Regions from separate parts of the Pseudomonas arsenicoxydans genome, predicted to be linked through region 2. Evidence: predicted binding sites of a transcription regulator. Region 2 holds the regulator's gene; each other region holds the start of a gene.
What was found. Region 2 encodes FliA, which starts transcription of late flagellar genes. Its sites were predicted from a motif close to CTAAAGTTTNNNNNNNNNNNGCCGNTAA; they were not measured.

Region 1 (5,373 bases), 3.0 Mb from region 2:
CGACATCCACCACACCGACCGAAATCGCTTCCGGTGTGGGTGCCACTTCCGCCAGCACTTTTTCGACGTCGATGATTTCGACTAGCTGATTGTCGACCCGAGTCACAGCGGTCAGGTAATGATCGCGCCCGGTACCCTTGGGAGGTGGATGAATTTCCTCCCAGTTCATGTTGACGATGCGCTCCACCGAGCGCACCAGGAAACCCTGGGTCTTGGTGTTGTACTCCGTAATGATCACAAACGGATTGCTCTGATCCTTAAGCGCGCCGGAGCCGGTCGCCATTGCCAGATCGAGAATCGGAATGGTCGCCCCCCGGATATTTGCCACACCGCACACGACAGGACTGGACTTGGGCATCAGGGTCAGCTTGGGGCATTGCAGCACCTCACGAACCTTGAAAACGTTGATCCCATACAGCTGCTGACCGTCAAGACGGAACAACAACAGTTCAAGGCGATTCTGCCCCACCAGTTGCGTGCGCTGGTTTACTGAATCCATTACACCAGCCATGCACAGAACTCCTACACCAACGCTTAAGTGTGTTGCGACGCGCATTCATTGCTAAACGGCACGGCGCTTGCTTTTTAACTCTTATGAACACAGAACCGACATTTTTCCGACGCCTGACATCAACTTTCCGCAAATTGCTTTGTGTGATGCCGGCCGTTTGCCTGTTCAACGCTGGCAGCCCTGCCCTTGCTGACTCGGTTACCTTGCCTGACATGCTTATCGGCGTCACACAGGGCTTTCTTGAATTCACCGTAGAGGACTATTTGGCTACCAGTCAAACCGAAGGTCGCTACGAAATCGAAGTCAACCGACTCGATCCACGTATGCATATGCCCATGTGCGACAAGGAATTGACAGCCACTCTGGAGAGCCCGGCGACCCCGATCGGACGGGTCACGGTCAAGGTTCGCTGCGATAGCTCCTCGCCCTGGACCGTCTTCGTGCCCGCTCAAGTCCGCCTGTTTCGGGAGGTCGTCACGACTACTCGGCCGCTCAAGCGCGCCGGTATCGTCGAACCCGAGGATGTGATGCTGCGTGAACGTGATATCAGTCTGATCAACCAGGGTTATTTCACCTCGCTGGATCAAGCCATCGGACAAAAACTTACCCGACCAACGGTCGCCGATCAGGTCCTGACGCTGGTGCATCTGGAACAGGCGGAAGTCATTAGTAAGGGCGACCAGGTGGTGATCACGGCACGCAGTGGTACGCTCAGTGTGCGCATGCCCGGCGAAGCGCTGTCCAACGGCGGCTTGCGTGAACAGATTCGAGTGAAAAATCTCAATTCCAATCGGGTCATCAAGGCGCAGGTGATCGCGCCAGGCCAAGTGGAAGTGGCTATGTAGATATCTTTATCTCTTTGGGTGAAGAGATGGCGCGTTGCCCGGCGGTTCCCTAAACTGTGCCCCAGGCAGGAAAAGCACTGGCACTTGCACGCTCATTGATAAATGAGCCTAAAGTTTTTGCAGGGAGAGCCGAAAACATGGCAAGCGTCCAAATACCCAGAGGTTTTTTATCATGGTCATCGATTTCAGCCGTTTAAACAGCTCCTCGCCACTTACCGGTAGTACGCGTACCAGCGCCGCGAAGGAAACCGCCGAAGCCGGCAAATCCGCGCCGCTGAATACCCCGGCCGAACAGGCCAGTACCGTCACAAGCGGGGAATCGGTACACCTCAGCAATGAGGCTCAACAGTTGCAGAAGGTCACTGACAAGCTGCGCGATCAGCCTGCCGTCGACAACGCCCGTGTGGCAGAGTTGAAAGCAGCAATCGCCGATGGCAGCTATAAAGTCGACAGCAACCGTGTAGCCAGCAAACTGCTCAACTTCGAAGCCCAGCGCTAGGCCATTGCCTGCGCCAGGCTTTTGGACGCTTAAACCCCAAGGCCAGCCATGCACGATACTAATTTACTGCAACTGATCATCGACGACTTTGCCCCGGCGCAACACTTGCTGGAGTTACTGCAAACCGAGTCCCTCGCCTTGCATGGTCGCGACATGCAACTGCTCGAGGATATTCTCGCGCAGAAACAGGCACTGATCGTTTTGCTTGACCAGCATGGCCGCAAGCGCAGTGAAATCCTCGCCAGCCTCAACCTGCCGCTCAATCGCACGGGTCTCGAGCAACTTGCCAGCCATTCCAGCATTGGTGAACAGTTGCTGGCACAAAGCGATGTGCTGACCGACCTCCTGGCTCAGTGTCAGACTGCCAACGCCAGTAATGGCCAGTCCATTCTGGTCCAGCAGGCCGCCACGGCCAATCAGCTGAAAATCCTCACCGGTGGCGAACCACCCGCGCTTTATGATGCCCGCGGATCCACCGCCAAGCTTGCGAAGCCGCGCCCGCTCAGTCAGGCTTGAGCCTTTGCATCGACACGCCCTATCAAGACACGAAACATGCTGGCAAAATGCTGGCTCGCCGTAGTCAATTTTTTGCCTGGAGATCGATTAACCGTGTTCAATACCCAAAGCGCGGAAGACGCCCCGCAGCCACCCAAGGTGCTTACCACACCTCTGGAGATCTCCAGCAACCTGCGCCAGCTTCAGGACAGCCATGACCCGCTGATCATTACGTTCCATGAGCGCACCCAGCGCTTTCAGAGCTATCTGGTGGACATTGATCGCGACAGAAATATGATCACCCTGGATGAAATGATCCCGCGTGACGGAGAACGCTTTCTGCTGGCCGGAGAACCGTTCAAGGTTGAAGGCTTCCACGACGGTGTGCGCATCGCCTGGGAAAGCAATGGCGCGCTGTCCATCGATGAGTCCGGCGATACTCGCTGCTATCGTGGCCCCCTGCCCGCTGAAGTGGTTTATCACCAGCGCCGCAACGCGTTCCGTGCAGCGTTGAAACTGGCGCAACTGGTCAGCGTCGAACTGGGCGGCGACAAACTCAAGTCGACCCTGGGCGGCAAGCTGCTGGACATTTCGGCCACCGGCTGCAAGTTGCGTTTTGAAGGCGACATCACCAGCAGCCTGCAACTGGGCCAGGTCTATGACCGCTTCGTCGCCGCCCTGCCCTTCGGCAACATGACCGCACCAGTCGAGTTGCGTTACCTGCACTTCGAAGAGAAGATCTCCACCACTTTCGCCGGTGTTCGCTTTCATAACATGAGCGGACTGGTGCAGCGGCAAGTCGAGCGCTTCGTCTATCAGCTGCAACGCGAAGCACGACGTTTCGACAAAGACGACATGTAATACGACGCTTCAACAAAAAACGGGCAGTCCCTTGCGGTGACTGCCCGTTTTTTTATGCCTTGGCCTATGGCCTGGCTTCGGTAAAGCTTTGCTCGCGGCCCGCGTCCGGATCTTCAGGTGGCGGATCCGCCTGCGGATCCGTTTGCGGTTCAGGCTCCGGTTCAGGGCTGATCGGGCTTTGCATCTGGTCTTGCACCACCTGCTCATCGACACGCGGATCGAGGCACGCCACCAGCGGCGAACTGGACATACTGTCCGGCATGGCCACGTGATGCAGCGGCGCATCGTCGACCTGATGCAGGTTGGTGACCGCTTTGGGGCGGATGCGCCACACCAGCACCAACGCAAAGAAACTGAAGAAGGCGTAAAGCATGTGGCTGCCAAACAGCTTCATCAGCACCCCGGCCACCAACGGTCCGATACTGGCGCCAACACCGTAGGTCACCAACAACATCGCGGTCAGGGAAACACGACGATCACCTTCGACATGGTCATTGGAGAACGCCACCGCCAGCGGATACAGGCAGAACATCACCAGCGAACAGAAGAACCCGGCGACAAACAAAACCTCCAGCGGCACCTGCTGCATGATTGCCAGCGGCAACGCAGTCAGGGCCAGCACCACCGCAAAACAGCGGATCAACAACGCCCGGTCATAACGGTCGGACAGCCAGCCCAGCGGCCATTGCACCAACAGTCCGGCAAAAATACAGCTACCCATGAACAGACCGACCTGCTCGGTGGACAACCCTTGCTGCGAGGCATACAGCGGCGCCAGACCATAGAACGAGCCAATGATCAGCCCCGCCCCCAGCACCGTACTCAACGACTGCGGCACGCGCTTGATGAAGAACCGCGGCTCCATAGGCGCCGGATGCAACGGTGCAGGGTGAATCCGGCGTGTCAGGGCCACCGGCACCAGGCACAGCGCGAAGCACAAGGCGACCAGCATCAGCAGCTCCAAGCCCAGCGCCGGGTGCATGACCAGAATCAGCTGACCCAGCACCAGCCCCAGGTAGGAGGCGATCATATAGCCGCTGAACACCGTGCCACGCTGCGACGCTTCGGCCTGCTCGTTGAGCCAGCTTTCAATGACCATGTACTGGCACATCATGCCGAGGCCGACGATGATCCGCAGGAATATCCAGGCCGGCAGCCAGTCGATCAGGCCGTGGCCAAGCACCGCCGCGCCGACAATCCCGGCGCAGGCCGAATAGGCTCGAATGTGTCCGACCCGGGCAATCAGCCGGTGGCCGATCTTGCCGCCCAGCACCAGACCAAAATAGTTGGCCGCCATCAACGCACCGACCCACAGGCTGTCGACGTGATCGGCCGCCAGGCGCAAGCCCAGGTACGTACTTAGCAAGCCAGAGCCGATCAACATCATCAGCGAGGCAAAATAAAGCGCTCGAAAAGGTTTCCAGATTTGGCGCATCGGCGTTCCGAGCGGCTCCTTGCAGTGAGAGTCGGGCTATCCGAAAAGATAGCTCGTAGACGATGGATCGTCAGGCCTGAGCAGCCAGGACACGGCGCTCCCAGGGCGTAATTTCATCGAAGAAGCTGGTCAACTCCATGGTCTTCGAAGCGACGTAGCCTTCGATGAACTCGTTGCCAAACAGTTCCTTCGCCAATTGGCTACGTTTCAGACGTTCAAGAGCGGCATGCAAGGTACACGGCAACGAAAGATTATCCGGCACTTTGAATTCGCCCTGGATCGCCTCGCTTGGCTCCAACATGTTTTCAATGCCATGCAAACCGGCAGCAAGGCTGGCGGCGATCGCCAGGTACGGATTGGCATCGGCCCCCGGCAGGCGGTTCTCGACCCGACGAGCGGCCGGCGAACTGGCGGGAATACGCAACCCGGCGGCCCGGTTGTCGTGGGACCAGCAGGCATTATTCGGTGACGCGAAGGGATGGCACAAGCGCTGATAGGAGTTCACGTTCGGTGCAAACAGCGCGGTGAAATCCGCCATGCATGCCTGCTGGCCGCCGATGAAATGACGGAAGGTTGCAGTCGGCTGCCCGGCCTCATCGCTGAACACGTTACGCCCGCTGCCGATCTCGACGATGCTCTGGTGAATGTGCATCGAACTGCCCGGCGTGTGCGCCAAGGGTTTGGCCATGCAGACCACGGTCAGGCCGTGCTTGAGCGCGACTTCTTT
Region 2 (5,373 bases):
ATCGTTGCGACAGTAGGGCCCAACGGCTGAGGTAGTGGTTTATGCAAGTTAAGCGTTTTTTCGCCGCCGATATGCGTCAGGCCATGAAACTGGTTCGTGATGAGCTGGGCGCTGATGCCGCGATTATCGGCAATCGCCGGATCGCTGGCGGTGTCGAACTGACGGCTGCCCTCGATTACAAATTGTCGGCGCTGGCCCCGCGCGTTCCGAACATGGAACTCGAGGATGAGCTGCGCAAGACCCAGTCGCGGATCGTTACCGCCCAGGCCGAATTGAGCCTGCGTGGCGAAGGCGAGACCGACGGCGACAAAACCACCAATCGGCAGTTGTTCGCCGGCCTGCCATTGACCGCCGCCGAACCGCTGATCGAACCTACTTACACCCAGCCCCGTCGTGCTGCGCCGGCCCCTGCGCCAGCGGCAGGTGGCGTTGACCCACGGGCGTTCGACTCGATGCGTTTCGAGCTCAACAGCCTGCGCGAACTGATGGAAGTACAACTCGGCTCCCTGGCCTGGAATCAGCTGCAAGGCAGCCGCCCGGCCCAGGCCAACCTCTGGCGTCGCCTGCAACGCATCGGCTTGTCCGGCCCGTTGTCGCGCGATCTGCTGGCAATGATTACCGATATTGAAGAGCCTCGTCAGGCCTGGCGCATGCTGCTGGCGCACCTGGCGCGGATGATCGCCACACCTGAAGTCGAGCCTCTGGAAGAGGGCGGCGTGATTGCCATGGTCGGCCCCGCCGGCATGGGCAAGACCACCACCCTGGCCAAGCTCGCGGCCCGTTATGTGCTCAAGTACGGCGCGCAAAACATCGCGCTGGTGAGCATGGACAGCTACCGTATCGGTGCTCAGGAACAACTCAAGACGCTGGGCCGGATCCTCAATGTGTCGGTAACGCACGTTGATCCGGGCCAGTCGCTGGTCCAGGCACTGGAACCATTGCTGCGCAAACGCGTGGTGCTGATCGATACCGCCGGCCTGCAGGCCAGCGATCCGGCACTGCGCATGCAGCTGGAAAGCCTGGCCGGACGTGGCATCAAATCAAAAAATTACCTGGTGTTGGCAACCACCAGCCAGAAACAGGTTCTAACGGCCGCTTATCATAGTTACAAGCGCTGCGGGCTCGCTGGCTGCATCCTGACTAAACTGGATGAAACGGCAAGTCTGGGAGAGGTGTTAAGCCTGGCAATCAGTCATGAATTGCCGGTGGCCTACCTGACGGATGGCCCGCGGATTCCGGATGATTTGCATCTGCCGCGTCGTCATCAGTTGGTCAGTCGCGCCGTTAGCGTGCAAATGCAGGAAGAACCCAGCGAAGAAGCCATGGCTGACATGTTCGCTGATATTTACCACAGTCCGACCAAGCAGGTTGGCTGAGGTAGTAATGAACAGTTTTCGTACCTACATCGATGGTCTGCCATGCATTGTTCCGTTTGAGAACGCGCAGCCAGTAATGTGGCCTCCGTCTATGCAAGACAAGGTAAAGAAATAACATGGGCAGCATGCATCCCGTACAGGTGATCGCGGTGACCGGCGGCAAGGGTGGCGTCGGCAAGACTAACGTGTCAGTGAATTTGTCACTGGCCCTGGCTGAGCTCGGCCGTCGCGTCATGCTGTTGGACGCCGACCTGGGGTTGGCGAACGTCGACGTCCTCCTGGGACTGACACCCAAACGTACCCTGGCCGACGTCATCGAAGGCCGCTGTGAGCTGCGCGACGTTCTGTTGCAAGGCCCCGGCGGAATCCGCATCGTCCCGGCCGCGTCCGGCACCCAGAGCATGGTTCATCTGAGCCCGGCTCAACACGCCGGCCTGATCCAGGCCTTCAGCGATATCGGCGACAACCTCGACGTCCTGGTGATCGATACGGCTGCAGGTATTGGTGACTCGGTAGTCAGTTTTGTTCGCGCAGCGCAAGAAGTCTTGCTGGTGGTATGCGACGAGCCGACCTCGATCACAGACGCCTACGCACTGATCAAGTTGCTGAACCGCGATTACGGCATGAACCGCTTCCGCGTGCTGGCCAACATGGCACAAAGCCCGCAGGAAGGTCGCAACCTGTTCGCCAAGTTGACCAAGGTCACGGACCGCTTCCTCGACGTCGCCCTACAATACGTTGGCGCTGTGCCTTACGACGAAAGCGTATGCAAGGCTGTGCAGAAGCAACGCGCCGTCTATGAAGCCTTCCCGCGCTCCAAATGCGCCCTGGCGTTCAAGGCGATTGCGCAGAAGGTCGATACCTGGCCGTTGCCTGCCAACCCGCGTGGGCACCTGGAGTTTTTCGTTGAGCGTCTCGTGCAACAGACCGCAGGACCCGTCCTATGACAGCCAGTGGCTACAACCTCTACAAGAAGTCGGCACGTGACGCGCAGTACGAGCTGATCGAGCGTTACGCGCCACTGGTCAAACGCATTGCTTACCACCTGCTGGCACGTCTGCCAGCCAGTGTTCAGGTTGAAGATCTGATCCAGGCCGGAATGATCGGCCTGCTTGAAGTGTCGACCAAATATGACGCCAGCAAGGGCGCGAGTTTCGAGACGTACGCGGGCATTCGAATCCGCGGCGCGATGCTCGATGAAGTTCGCAAAGGGGACTGGGCGCCACGTTCGGTCCACCGCAATACCCGCATGGTCAGTGACGCAATTCGCTCGATTGAAGCTAAAACCGGTCGTGACGCTAAAGATCACGAGGTTGCGGCCGAACTCCAATTGAGTCTCGACGATTATTACGGGATTTTGAACGACACCTTGGGCAGCCGCCTCTTCAGTTTCGACGACCTGTTACAGGACGGTGAACACGAAGGGCTGCATGAGGACGGCGCCAGTGCTCATCTGGAACCGTCACGCGATCTGGAAGATGAACGCTTCCAGGCGGCGCTGGCGGACGCGATTGCCAATTTGCCGGAGCGTGAGCGACTGGTGTTGGCGCTGTACTACGACGAAGAGCTGAACCTCAAGGAAATCGGTGAGGTCCTTGGGGTCAGCGAATCCCGGGTCAGCCAGTTACACAGCCAGTGCGCGGCCCGCTTGCGGGGGCGTTTGGGGGAGTGGCGAGCGCGCTGAAGGCAGTGTGGGGACACTGCGAGCGGGACCGGTGCGGGATTTACTGCACCGGTCGCGATCTGTTGTGCTCCAGACAGTCATCGAGTGCATTGCCGGATTGATTGAAATGGCGTGTCCAGGTGCTGGGCGCGTTTAAGACTGCTTGGAGGTCGAATTGGACAAGAACATGAAAATCCTCATCGTTGATGACTTCTCAACGATGCGGCGGATCATAAAAAACCTGTTGCGTGACCTTGGGTTCACCAACACGGTCGAGGCTGACGATGGCACTACCGCCATTCCGGTTCTCAACAGCGGCAGCATCGACTTTCTGGTAACGGACTGGAACATGCCTGGCATGACCGGCATCGATCTGCTGCGCCACGTGCGCGCCGATGAAAAGCTCAAGCACCTGCCAGTGCTGATGGTCACCGCTGAAGCCAAGCGCGAGCAGATCATCGAAGCGGCCCAGGCCGGTGTAAACGGCTATGTGGTCAAACCCTTCACGGCCCAGGCGTTGAAAGACAAAATCGAAAAGATTTTCGAACGCATCGGTTGAGACACTGCGTCACCGGGGGAGCTATGGACAATAACGAATCTTCACAGGGCGATTTTGAATCGACCCTGAAAAAACACGCGGTCGAATTGGTCAACAGCCTTGAAAAGGGCAAGTTCGGCGATGCTGTGCAACTGATCCATGAGCTCAATCAGACCCGTGACCGCGGCCTGTATCAGGAGGTGGGCAAGCTCACTCGCGAGCTGCATAGCGCGATCGTCAATTTCCAGATTGACCCGAACATGCCGCAAGCCGAGGAAGTGTCCCAGATCACCGATGCCACCGAGCGTCTGGGGTATGTGGTCAAGCTGACCGAGGCCGCTGCCAACCGCACCATGGACTTGGTGGAAAACGCCACGCCGCTGGTCAACGGCCTGAGCAATGAAGCTCAGGCGTTGAGCACGGATTGGGGACGGTTCATGCGTCGTGAAGTCGGGGCTGAAGAGTTCCGCGAGTTGGCGCGGCGGGTCGACGGTTTCCTGACACGCAGCAGCGAAGACAATCGCGTGGTGTCAAGCAACCTCAACGACATCCTACTGGCTCAGGATTACCAGGACCTCACCGGTCAGGTGATCAAGCGCGTGACCCAATTGGTCACCGAAGTTGAAAGCAACCTGCTCAAGCTCGTGCTCATGGCCAGCCAGGTAGACCGCTTTGCGGGTATTGAACATGACCGTGAAGCGATGCTGGCTGAAAAAGATCCACAAAAACATCTCTCTCAGGGTGAAGGTCCGCAGATTCATGCCGATAAAAGAGAAGACGTTGTGTCCGGTCAGGACGATGTGGACGATTTGTTATCCAGCCTAGGATTTTAGAGTTTTAGATTCTAGGTTTTTTAGGTTTTTAGACCTTTAGGAGCACCCCCCTTAATGAGCTTCGGCGCCGATGAAGAGATCCTTCAGGATTTCCTGGTTGAGGCCGGCGAGATTCTAGAGCAACTGTCCGAACAGCTGGTCGAGCTTGAAAGCCGACCGGATGATGCGGATCTGCTCAATGCAATTTTTCGCGGTTTTCACACTGTAAAAGGGGGCGCCGGCTTCCTCCAGCTCAACGAGCTGGTGGAGTGCTGTCACATCGCCGAGAACGTGTTCGACATCCTGCGCAAGGGTGAGCGTCGCGTCGACTCGGAACTGATGGACGTGGTTCTCGAAGCGCTGGATGCGGTGAACGGCATGTTCACCGAAGTCCGCGAACGCAGCCCGATCACGGCTGCGACTCCAGAATTGCTTGCGGCACTGGCCCGCCTGGCCGAGCCGCAAATCGCTGATGAAGCAGCGCCGGTGGCTGAAGTGGTCCAGGCTCCGGCCGCTGAAGAGTCGGGCGACATCACCGATAACGAATTTGAACAACTGCTGGACTCGCTGAACGCCGTCAAGGCTCAGGCTGAAGCGCCGGCGGCTGCGCCTGTGCAATCGGCACAAGCGGCGGCAAGTGACGAAATCACCGATGCCGAGTTCGAGTCGTTGCTCGATCAACTGCACGGCAAAGGCCAGTTCGCTGTCGATGCGGTGGCAGCGCCTGCGCCTGCGGCACCGGCTGCCCCGAAAGCGGCAGGCGACAGCTCCGACATCACCGACGACGAATTCGAGGCATTGCTCGACCAGTTGCACGGCAAGGGCAACTTCGCCGTTGATGCGCTGGAATCGGCCATTGCTTCCGTACCCGCTCCGGCTGCGCCGACCGCTAAAGCGGCCGGCGGTGATCTGATCTCCGATCACGAGTTCGAATCACTGCTCGACGAATTGCATGGCAAAGGCAAGTTCACCGAAGTAGGCACC
Region 3 (5,373 bases), 1.6 Mb from region 2:
GCAAGCGGGCTCGCTCCCACAAGGACGTCATTCGGTCTGAATGGCCTCGAAACGCTGCGACGCAGGCTCGCGCCGAATCATCCCTTTCATCTTCCACTCGAACGCCAGCGTCAGACTCACCGCCGCACACGCCAGGCCCAACGCCAACCCCCACCAGACGCCCGTTGGCCCCCAGTTCAAGTTGAACGCCATCCACCATGCGGCCGGTGCCCCGATCAGCCAATAGCAACCGAGCCCGACCAGAAAGGTGGTCTTGGCGTCCTTGAGCCCGCGAATGCAGCCCATGGCGATGGTTTGCGTACCGTCGAACAGTTCGAACCATGCGGCGACCGCCAGCAGGCTCACAGCCAGTTCAATCACGGGACGGAACGCCGGGTCGTTGTGGTCCAGGAACAGGCCGATCAACTGATTCGGCAGGAACCAGAAGACCATCGCAAACCCCAGCATCGCTGCTGCGCCAAAGGCAATCCCGACCCGGCCGGCCAGCCGCGCATCCAGCAACTGTCCGGCACCGTAATGCTGGCCGATGCGCATGGTGATCGCATAAGAAAGCCCCGCCGGAATCATGAACGCGACCGAGACGATTTGCAGGGCGATCTGGTGTGCGGCCAGCTGCGTGCTGCCCATGGTGCCCATGCACAGCGCCGCGAATGCAAACAACCCGACTTCCACCGCGTAAGTGCCGCCGATGGGCAGGCCGAGGCGCCACAGCTCTTTCAAGTACTGACGGTTGGGCCGCGACAGGCCCTGGCGCAGCGGATAAGCGTCGTAGGCTGGATGCCGACGGATGTGCAGCGCCAGCGCCACGGCCATCAGGTTGGCGACAATGGCCGTGACCAGGCCGATGCCCATCAGGCCCAGTTTTGGCAGGCCGAACATGCCGGTGATCAACGCATAGTTGAGCAGGAAGTTGGCCACGGTACCGCCCAGGCTGATGACCATCACCGGCGTCGCCCTGCCGATGGCGCTGGTGAATCCGCGCAAGGCCATGAAGCTCAGGTAGCCGGGTAGGGCAAAAGGCAGGATCAGCAAGAACTGGCCGGCGGCGTGGACGTTGGTTTCGGTCTGGCCAAACAGCAGCAACACCGGTTTGAGGTTCCACAGCAGCAACCCGGCCACCAGCGCCATCAGCCAGGCCAGCCACAACCCGGCCTGTGTCAGTCGCGCAGCACCGACGATATCGCCGGCGCCCTGACGGATCGCCACCAGGGTGCCGACGGCGGCGATCACGCCGATGCAGAAGATCGACACAAACGAATACGTCGCCGCGCCCAGGCCGCCACCGGCCAGCGCTTCAGGACTCAGGCGCGCCATCATCAAGGTATCGGTGAGGACCATCAGCATGTGCGCCAACTGCGAGGCAATCAACGGCCCCGCCAGCCGCAGGATGGCCCAGAGTTCGGTACGTGCTGGATGCTGCATGATCATCACGCTCGTCTATCGAAGAGAAAAAGGAAACCCCAGGGAAATCAGGAGAACGCCGATTCTCGGCGCTTCACGGGAATTGCACAAAGGGATAAAAAGGATGGGTGGCATGAGTCAAACTCATGCTGGCAGATTTCTGCTAACGTTGCCTAACCGCGCTTCAGGAGCTTTTCCGATGTCCCGTCGTCTTCCACCCTTGTATGCCCTGCGCGCATTTGAAGCGGCGGCGCGGCACAGCTCGTTTACCCGTGCGGCGGAAGAGCTGTCGATCACCCAAAGTGCGGTCAGTCGGCATATTCGTACACTCGAAGAGCATTTCGCCTGTCGTCTGTTTCACCGCAGCGGACGCAACCTGCAATTGACCGAGTCGGCGCGGCTGATCCTTCCTGGCATTCGCGAAGGCTTTACCGCGCTGGAACGTGCCTGCAATACCTTGCGCGCCGAAGACGACATCCTGCGTATGAAAGCTCCGTCGACGCTGACCATGCGCTGGCTGCTGGCCCGGCTCAGCCGTTTTCGGCATCTGCAACCGGGCAACGAGGTGCAACTGACCAGCGCCTGGATGGACATCGACTCGGTGGACTTCAATCACGAACCGTTCGACTGCGCCGTGATCCTCAGCAACGGACATTTCCCGCCGGACTGGGAGGCGACGCGGTTGTTTCCAGAAGAGTTGATTCCCGTGGGGGCGCCGAATCTGCTGAAGGATCAGCCGTGGGACGTTGCGCGTCTGGCCAGCACCGAACTGCTGCACCCGACGCCGGACCGCCGAGACTGGCGCACGTGGCTTGTGCGCATGGGCCTGGATGATCAGGTGTCGCTCAAGGGCGGGCAGGTATTCGACACACTGGAGCTGGGCATGATCGCGGCAGCCCGAGGTTACGGTGTGTCCATGGGCGATTTGTTGATGGTGGCGGAGGATGTCGCGCAGGGTCGTCTGAGTCTGCCGTGGCCGACCGCAGTGGCCAGCGGTGAGAATTATTACCTGGTCTGGCCGAAAACCCGTCCGGGAGGTGAACGTTTGCGCCGCCTCAGCGATTTCCTGCTCGGGGAGGTCCGGGCCATGGATTTACCGGATGTCGAGCGCCTGAGCTGAATCGATAGAGCCCCAGTGTTAGAGGCCTTGAGCCATATCCTCGTTTTTTACTCAAGTATTCAGGTTTGCCGCCGAATATCTGCAGATGGAACCTTCGTGCAGGTTCGTTGCAATTCCCTTTGAATATTGCCGAGTGTGCATCGTGATCAGGATGATCCGGTCGCTCAGCCAGGAGCTGTCATGTCTCAACCCCGTGCCCGGATCGCCTCACAGCTAGGTCTTGCGCTCGCCGTGATTCTGGCGATTGTCATCACTGGCAGTACCGTATTCGCCCTGCGTTCGCTGGACAGTGCCAACCTCGCCACCCGCGAGGAGCACCTGGCCAGCGAAGCCCGGTTGCTGGCTGACCAATTGAGCACCTTTCACGGCACGTTGCGTGAAAGCACCCAGCGTCTGGCCGGCCTGTTCGAGAAACGCTTCAGTGCGGGTCTGAACTTACACCCGGATGAGCCGGTGACCGTGGCGGGCACGCAGACACCGGGCTTGCACCTGGGCAGCGAAGTGTTGAACAACAACTTCAAGGAAGTTGACGAGTTCAAGCAAATGACGGCGGGCGTCGCGACGGTGTTCGTGCGCAGTGGCGAAGACTTTGTACGGGTCAGTACCTCCCTGACCAAGCAGGATGGCAACCGGGCCATCGGCACCTTGCTGGATCATGCCAACCCGGCCTATGCGCGGTTGATGGCGGGGCAGAGCTACGTCGGCCGCGCCTTGCTCTTTGATCGCTCCTACATGACTCAGTACACCCCTGTACGCGACAGCAGCGGCAAGGTGATTGCCGTGTTATTCGTGGGGTTCGATTACACCGATGCGCAGAATGCGCAGTTTGAGAACCTCAAACGCTTCCGCATCGGCCAGACCGGTTCCCTGGCGCTGCTGGATGAGCAGAACAAGTGGCTGGTTCCGATTGCGGGCGTGCAGGCGCTTGATAAAGCAGTCCCGGCCATCACCGGCCTGGCGAAAACTCAGGGCAAGGGCGATTTCTGGAGCGACAAGTCTGAAGACTTCTACAGTGTGGCCGTGCCGTTCGACGGCGGCCCATGGTCGGTGGTGGCGAGCATGCCAAAAACCGAAATCAGCGCCGTGACCTGGAGCGTTGGCATTCAACTGGCGATCGGCAGTCTGCTGGCGACGCTGATTGCCGTGGGTTCGGCGGTCTGGTTGCTGCGCAGCAAACTCGCGCCGCTGGGCGATCTGGTGCGCCAGGCTGAAGCGCTGGGCGCCGGTGATCTGAGCGTGCGCCTGAACGTGTCGAGCAATGACGAGATCGGTCAACTGGCTCGCGCCTTCAACCAGATGAGCCAGGCGTTGTCGACGATGGTCGAGCACATCCGCAAGGCCTCGGGCGAGGTCAACAGTCGTGCCCAGGCCTTGTCCGGCCTGTCCGGCGGTGCGTATGAAGGGATGGAGCAGCAGTCCGGCGAAATCACCAGCATGGCCGGTGCCGTGGAAGAATTCAGCGCCACGTCCCTGAACATTGCCGACAACATGGGCAGCACCCAGCGCCTAGCGCAGGAAAACGCACAGCAAACCCAGATTGGTCGCACGTCGATGGACGAAGCGTCCTCGTCTCTGGAGCAAATCGCTGGCGCCTTGAACAGCACCGCCACCGTGATCAACACCCTCGGTCAGCGCTCCCAGGAAATCGGCGGCATCGTTGGCGTGATTACCTCGATCGCCGAACAAACCAACCTGCTGGCGTTGAACGCGGCCATCGAAGCGGCCCGTGCCGGCGAGCAGGGTCGCGGCTTTGCGGTGGTGGCCGATGAGGTGCGCAACCTGGCTTCACGCACTCGCCAGGCCACCGATGAAATTTCCGGGATGATTCAAAGCATCCAGCAGGAAACCGGCAACGCGATCAGCACCATGGAGCAAGGCAACCTGTTAATGCAGGAAGGCCTGTCGCGTAACGCCAACGTGGCCTCGGCCCTGGCGCGCATCGACGAGCAGAGCCGCTCGGCCGGCGAGCAATTCGCGGCGATCACCACGGCGACTCAGGAACAGAGCAGCACCGCGACCTTGCTCAGCAGCAACCTGCAAAGCATTGCGCTGGCCAACAGCGAGCAGCGTGAAGTGGTGTCGAACCTGGCCGTTACCGCCAAAGAGCTGGAGAAGCTGGCGGCTGACTTGCGGCAAGAGGTTGACCGGTTTCGTTGAGGCGGCCGAAGCAGCTATCGCGAGCAGGCTCCACACTGGATTTGTGAACAACACATATCCTGTGGGAGCGAGCCTGCTCGCGATTGGCCTCACCTCAATCCTCAAGTCGAGCGATCAATCACACTTGGCATTACTCGACACTTCCTTCGTCGCCTGTTTCAACTGGCTACCCAGCTCAGCCGCATTGGTGCTGCTGTAAACTCGGCCACCGGTATTTTCAGCGATGCAACGTGACGGGCCACCGGTGCCGATTTTCACTACGTTGACCCGCAGGCGTGGTTGTTCCCTGGCGATGCGACGGGATACCGCGCAGGCGTCTTTATTGCAACCGTCCTCGCCGTCGACGAACATCACGATCACTGCATCGTTATTGCGCCCGTCGACCTTGCTGGCGGCGTAGGCCAGGCTGTCGGCCAGTGGTGTGCCATCGTTGGGAACCAGGCCGCGAATCCCGTTGATCAACCGCGGGCGGTCGCCAAGCTTGAACACGCCCTGGTCCGGTGTTCTTTCGCAACCGGCGAAGGTGATCAGGCGCGTGTCGATTTTCGGGTCCAGCCCATTGATCATGCCGGCCAGCGATTCCTTGGCGACGTCCATGCGGCTGGGCTTGGCGAAGATCTGCATGGTGCGGTTCGGGTCCAGGTACTTGTTCATCTCATTGCCGAAGAACCAGTCCTCGTCGGCTTTCACCGACT
Region 4 (5,373 bases), 1.4 Mb from region 2:
GGCCAAGGTTTTCGGGCCGATTGACCAACCTACCCGCCAGCCGCTCATGGCATGGGATTTGGACAGGCTATTGATGGTCGCGGTGCGCTCGGCCATGCCCGGCAAACTCGCAGGGCTGGTGTGCTCGCCCTCGAACAACAGATCGCTATAGACCTCGTCGCTGATCAGCCACAGATCATGGCGCACGCACAACGCGGCCAGCACTCGCCACGTGTCGAGCGGCAAGCTGGCGCCTGATGGATTGTTCGGACTGTTGAGCAGGATGACCCGGGTTTTCGGCGTGATCAGTGCCGCGACATCCGCCGGGTCGACCCGAAAGCCGTTCTGCGGACGCACCGCCACCGGCACCACCTTGGCCCCGCAGGCGCCGAATACACCTTCATAGGTCACGTACATCGGCTCGGCGACGATCACTTCATCGCCCGGATCGAGCAGGCATTGCGCAACCGAATACACGGCGCACTGGGCTCCCGGAAACACGATCACATGATCCGCGTCCACCGCCTGGCCACTGCGCTGACGATGGCGCTGGGCGATACTGCTGCGCAATCCACGACTGCCCCGCACCTCCGGGTAATGGGTGTCGCCGGCGTGCAAGCTGTCGATGGCCGCCTGGACGATGGGCGGCGGCGTGTCGAAATCCGGATCGCCGATCGACAGCAGCAATACATCGATTCCTTGTTCGCGCATTTCCAGCGCTCGGTCATGAATCTGCCAGGCTGCCGCTCCGTCGCCGGCGATTCGTTGGGTCAAGGCTGAATAGCGCATGTCATTCTCCTGTCGCGCGCGGACTCCAGCCTCAACCCTACCTCAAATCACAAAACGCGCCACCATCGCATTCAAATTCACCGCAAGCCGCGACAGTTCATGGGTGGCGGCGCTGGTCTGGTTGGCGCCGGCGGCGGACTGGGTGGCGAGGTCGCGGATGTTCACCAGGTTGCGGTCGACTTCGCGGGACACCTGGGCCTGTTCTTCCGAGGCGCTGGCGATCACCAGGTTGCGTTCGTTGATCAAGTGGATCGATTGAGTGATCTGCTCCAGTGCGACACCGGCGGCGCGGGCCATTTCCAGGGTGCTTTGGGTGCGCTGATTGCTTTGCGCCATCGACGAGACCGCTTCACCTGTACCGTTCTGAATCCCGGCGACCATTTTTTCGATTTCCTGGGTCGACTGTGCGGTGCGATGGGCCAGGGCCCGGACTTCGTCCGCCACCACGGCAAAACCGCGCCCAGCTTCACCGGCACGGGCGGCTTCGATGGCGGCATTGAGTGCCAGCAGGTTGGTCTGTTCAGCGATCGCGCGGATCACGTCCAGCACTTTGCCGATGTCACGGCCCTGAGTGGCCAGGCCTTCGATCATCAGCGAGGTGTTTTGCACGTCGTGGGTCATGGTCTGGATGGCGTTGACGGTTTCCACCACGCGATCACGACCTTCGCGTGCAGCCTGGGTCGACTGGTTCGAAGCTTCGGACGTCGACACCGCATTGCGCGCCACTTCTTCCACGGCGGCGGTCATTTCGTTGACCGCCGTCGCCGCTTGTTCGATTTCGTTGTTCTGTTGCTGGATGCCCCGGGACGCTTCCTGGGTCACGGTGCTGAGTTCTTCGGCGGCGGCGCCCAGCTGGGTCGCGGAACCGGCGATCTGTTCGATGGTTTTGCGCAGGTTGGCCTGCATCTCGGACAAGGCGCCAAGCAAACGTGCCGATTCGTCTTTGCCATCGATTTCGATAGCGGTGGTCAGGTTGCCACCGGCGATGGTCTGGGCCACCTGCAGCGCGCGGTTCAGCGGCGTGACGATACTGCGGGTCAGCAGCCAGGCGAGCAACACGGTGAGTAACGCGGCAATCACCGCCACTACGACGATGCCGGTAATCGCGCTGCTGTAATGTTCACCCGCTTCGACGGAAGCTGCTTTGGCGTCGCTGTTGTTCAGGGCTATCAGTTTGTTCAGCTGCTCGCCCATCTGATCGGTGCCGTCCTTGATCCGTGTATTGATCAGGGCGCGCATCTCATCGAGCTTGTCCTGTCGCGACAGCTCCAGCATCTGACTCTGGGCTTGCATGTAATTGTCCAGCGTTGCCGTGAAGGTCTTGTACAGCGCGGCTTCTTCGGGGCTGGCGGGCAAGGCGGCATAACTGGATTGCGCGGTACGCACCTTGTCGATCAGTGCACTGATACGGGTTTGCGCTTCCTGCAACGCGCTCGCGTCACGGTTGACCAACACCCGGAAGGAAAGGATGCGCAGGCGCAGAACGTTCTCGGTCAGGTTACCCAGATAGCCGACACTGGGCAGCTGCGTGCTTTCCATGTCGACGGACGCCTGGCGAATGATCGACATGCGGCTCACGGAGAACACACCCAGCCCGATGACGAGCAAGGCAATGAAGGCAAAACCCAGGAAAGCTCGAGGCGCGATATTCAGATTACGCAGTGACATAGCAAGATACTCGGTGATTGAGGCTTCGAGCATCCATGCCGTGATCACTGAAGGGCGCGCGGCGGAACGCGCTTTCAGTTTGGCGGCGCCGTTGTAGTTGGTTTGTGCGCGCCTATTGGTTGTATCGGCCGGGGGATGAGGTTTTTTACAGGGGCTGGAGAAAATATTTCAATACATTTCACGTGTTTCATCGATGAAACACTTAATAGTCAAATTGCAAAACCTGTGGGAGCGGGCTTGCCTGACGGGTAATCGTCAGGCCTGGCGCGTCGCCATTCGCCAGACCCGCGCGATATCGCTGGCACGATCGCGCAACAAGCGTGGTGCCTCGGCGCACGCTTGCTCCAGCGTCATCGGCCCACTGGCCAAGGCAAACGCGGCATCGATGCCATGTTCATACAGGTCCTGGTAACCCTCGCCCAAGGTTCCGGCGATGACAATCACCGGCACGCCCTGCTCCCGGGCAATACGCGCCACGCCGAACGGGGTTTTGCCGCGTAGCGTCTGGGCATCGAAACGCCCTTCGCCGGTGATCACCAGGTCGGCCCCGTTCACGGCTTCAGCCAGCCCGACCAGTTCGGCGACGACTTCCACGCCGGCCTTGAATTGCGCATTCAGAAACGCTTTGGCTGCGAAGCCCAAACCACCGGCCGCGCCGCTGCCGGGTTCGTCCTTGACGTCTTTGCCCAACGCCTGGGCGCACAACCGGGCGAAGTGTCCAAGGGCTGTATCCAGTTGCTGCACCTGTTCGGGCGATGCTCCTTTCTGCGGACCAAAAATCGCTGAAGCGCCGTGGGGTCCGCACAGGGGATTGTTGACGTCGGCCGCAATGTCGAATCGCACCGCGGTCAATCGCGGGTCGATTGCACTCAGGTCGATGTGGGCCAGCTCCGCGAGCGCCAAACCACCCGGCGCCAGCATTTGCCCTTGAGCGTCCAGCAGCTTCACGCCCAATGCCTGCATCGCCCCGGCACCGCCGTCGTTGGTGGCGCTGCCGCCAATCGCCAGGATCACCCGTTGTGCCCCGGCGTCCAGTGCGGCGCGAATCAGTTCACCGGTGCCGAACGTGCTGCTGGTGCAGGCATCACGTTTGCCCGGCGCGACCAATTGCAGGCCGCTGGCCTCAGCCATTTCGATGATCGCGGTGTGGCTCTGGGGCAACCATCCCCACGCGGCATCGACTGGTGCACCGAGCGGGCCACGCACCGTGGTGCGGCGCAATTGACCTTCGCACGCCGCCAGAATCGACTCCACCGTGCCTTCGCCGCCATCGGCCATCGGGCACTTGATCAGTTGCGCATCGGGCCAGACCTCAGCCAGGCCGAGCGCAATGGCGTCGGCCACACCCTGGGCACTGAGGCTGTCCTTGAACGAATCGGGGGCGATGACGATTTTCATGCGAATTCTCCAGTTCCAATGCGCTCCATGCTGCCAGCAGCCCCGGACAATAACGCCAGTCCGCTGCACAAGCCGACATGACGATTATTGTTCATTTCCACAAAACAAAAATACCCACATCCCCGTGTAGGAGCTGTCGAGTGAAACGAGGCTGCGATCTTTTGATCTTGTTTTTAAAAATCAAAATCAAAAGATCGCAGCCTCGTTTCACTCGACAGCTCCTACATCGCCCCTGGGGGATTTGCGTCGGTTTGTGGCAAGAGCTGCACGCCCAGGTAAAGCGCGAGCATGCCGTCCAGCTTCAGCGGATCAACCCCGCTCAGCTCGGCGATCCGCTCCATCCGATAACGCAGACTGTTGCGATGAATCCCCAGCGCATCGGCGCACGCCTGGCTCTGCCCATCGTGCTCACACCAACTGCGCAAGGTCGCCAGCAACTGACCGTTACCGTCCTTGGCGATGACCTGGCGCAACGGTTTGAGCAGTTCATCCAGCGCATCGTCATTGCGGTGACGCCAGAGCATCACCGGCAGGCGATAACGGTTGAGCGTGAGCAAGCGCGAATGCGGCAACACATCGCGACCATAGGCCAGCAAGTCGCCGACGCGCCGATAGCAACGGCGTAACCCTGACAGTCCATCCGCCTGCCCGCCCACCGCAATGCGCAAAATGTTCCAACCCAGGCCATCGAGTTTTTCCAGCAGCCGATCGTTCTCGATCGTTTGGGTGGCCGGTCGGCACCACAGCAACGAGGACTTGGCCGAACTCACGCACCAACTGTCCGGGTAGCGCGAAGTCAGCCAGGCGCTGAGCGCCTCGACGGTCTGCCCCGGTCCGTGTTCCATGCCCAGCTCGAACAGATAAGGCACCCGCGTCAATTGCGGCTTGAGCCCCAATTGCTGTGCCTCGTCCAGCAAGCGCGGCGAATCCCCCGCCTCGCTCAACAGCAGCGCCAGCAAATCATCACAACGCTGACGCCGCCATTGCTGCTCGGCCTGCTGATTGCGCTGGCCGACCAACATCTCGGCGGTCATGCGCACAAGCTCGGCATACGTGCGCAATTGCTCCGGTTCGCCGGTGATGCCCAGCACGCCGATCAAGCGTTGATCGAGCAACAGCGGCAGGTTGATCCCCGGTTGCACGCCTTTGAGATGAATCGCCGTTTGCGCGTCGATTTCCACTACTCGCCCATTGGCCAGCACCAGTTGCGCGCCTTCATGGCGAGTGTTGATGCGCTCCGGTTCACCGCTCCCCAGAATCAACCCCTGACTGTCCATGACGTTGACGTTGTACGGCAGAATGGCCATCGCCCGGTCGACGATGTCCTGGGCCAGGTCGTGATCGAGTTCGAACATAATGGGGATCCTTGAAAACGCTGGTAGGACGGTTGTTCAGCCGCACAGGGCTGGCTGACAAACCCTGTGCTCAGGCACAAAGACAACAACCATCAGGGTGGCCGAGACTCTCTGGGCGATCAACTTACCCGTTGCATCACAAAAAATCATAATAATGAGAGAGCCCGCCATGTCACAGAGCGCC

Region 1: flgM (flagellar biosynthesis anti-sigma factor FlgM) is a predicted target of FliA. The motif match lies at 1,465-1,492, and genes of this name have one in related genera.
Region 3: BLQ41_RS05725 (methyl-accepting chemotaxis protein) is a predicted target of FliA. The motif match lies at 2,572-2,599, and genes of this name have one in related genera.
Region 4: BLQ41_RS20155 (methyl-accepting chemotaxis protein) is a predicted target of FliA. The motif match lies at 2,558-2,585, and genes of this name have one in related genera.

The regions. Positions count from the first base shown of each region.
Region 1 covers NZ_LT629705.1:5,896,462-5,901,834, forward strand. Annotated here, with positions in the region: gene BLQ41_RS27605 (chemotaxis protein CheV) at 1-511, opposite strand, end outside; gene flgA (flagellar basal body P-ring formation chaperone FlgA) at 595-1,356, shown strand; gene flgM (flagellar biosynthesis anti-sigma factor FlgM) at 1,529-1,855, shown strand; gene BLQ41_RS27620 (flagella synthesis protein FlgN) at 1,904-2,371, shown strand; gene BLQ41_RS27625 (flagellar brake protein) at 2,465-3,211, shown strand; gene BLQ41_RS27630 (MFS transporter) at 3,276-4,646, opposite strand; gene BLQ41_RS27635 (glutamine synthetase family protein) at 4,717-5,373, opposite strand, start outside.
Region 2 covers NZ_LT629705.1:2,892,633-2,898,005, forward strand. Annotated here, with positions in the region: gene flhA (flagellar biosynthesis protein FlhA) at 1-30, shown strand, start outside; gene flhF (flagellar biosynthesis protein FlhF) at 42-1,376, shown strand; gene fleN (flagellar synthesis regulator FleN) at 1,493-2,323, shown strand; gene fliA (RNA polymerase sigma factor FliA) at 2,320-3,060, shown strand; gene BLQ41_RS13455 (chemotaxis response regulator CheY) at 3,227-3,598, shown strand; gene BLQ41_RS13460 (protein phosphatase CheZ) at 3,622-4,410, shown strand; gene BLQ41_RS13465 (chemotaxis protein CheA) at 4,465-5,373, shown strand, end outside.
Region 3 covers NZ_LT629705.1:1,276,164-1,281,536, forward strand. Annotated here, with positions in the region: gene BLQ41_RS05710 (NorM family multidrug efflux MATE transporter) at 28-1,422, opposite strand; gene BLQ41_RS05715 (LysR substrate-binding domain-containing protein) at 1,601-2,521, shown strand; gene BLQ41_RS05725 (methyl-accepting chemotaxis protein) at 2,702-4,678, shown strand; gene BLQ41_RS05730 (vWA domain-containing protein) at 4,793-5,373, opposite strand, start outside.
Region 4 covers NZ_LT629705.1:4,292,437-4,297,809, reverse strand. Annotated here, with positions in the region: gene BLQ41_RS20160 (pyridoxal phosphate-dependent aminotransferase) at 1-768, opposite strand, end outside; gene BLQ41_RS20155 (methyl-accepting chemotaxis protein) at 811-2,436, opposite strand; gene BLQ41_RS20150 (glycerate kinase) at 2,692-3,834, opposite strand; gene BLQ41_RS20145 (sugar diacid recognition domain-containing protein) at 4,056-5,189, opposite strand; gene BLQ41_RS20140 (MFS transporter) at 5,359-5,373, shown strand, end outside.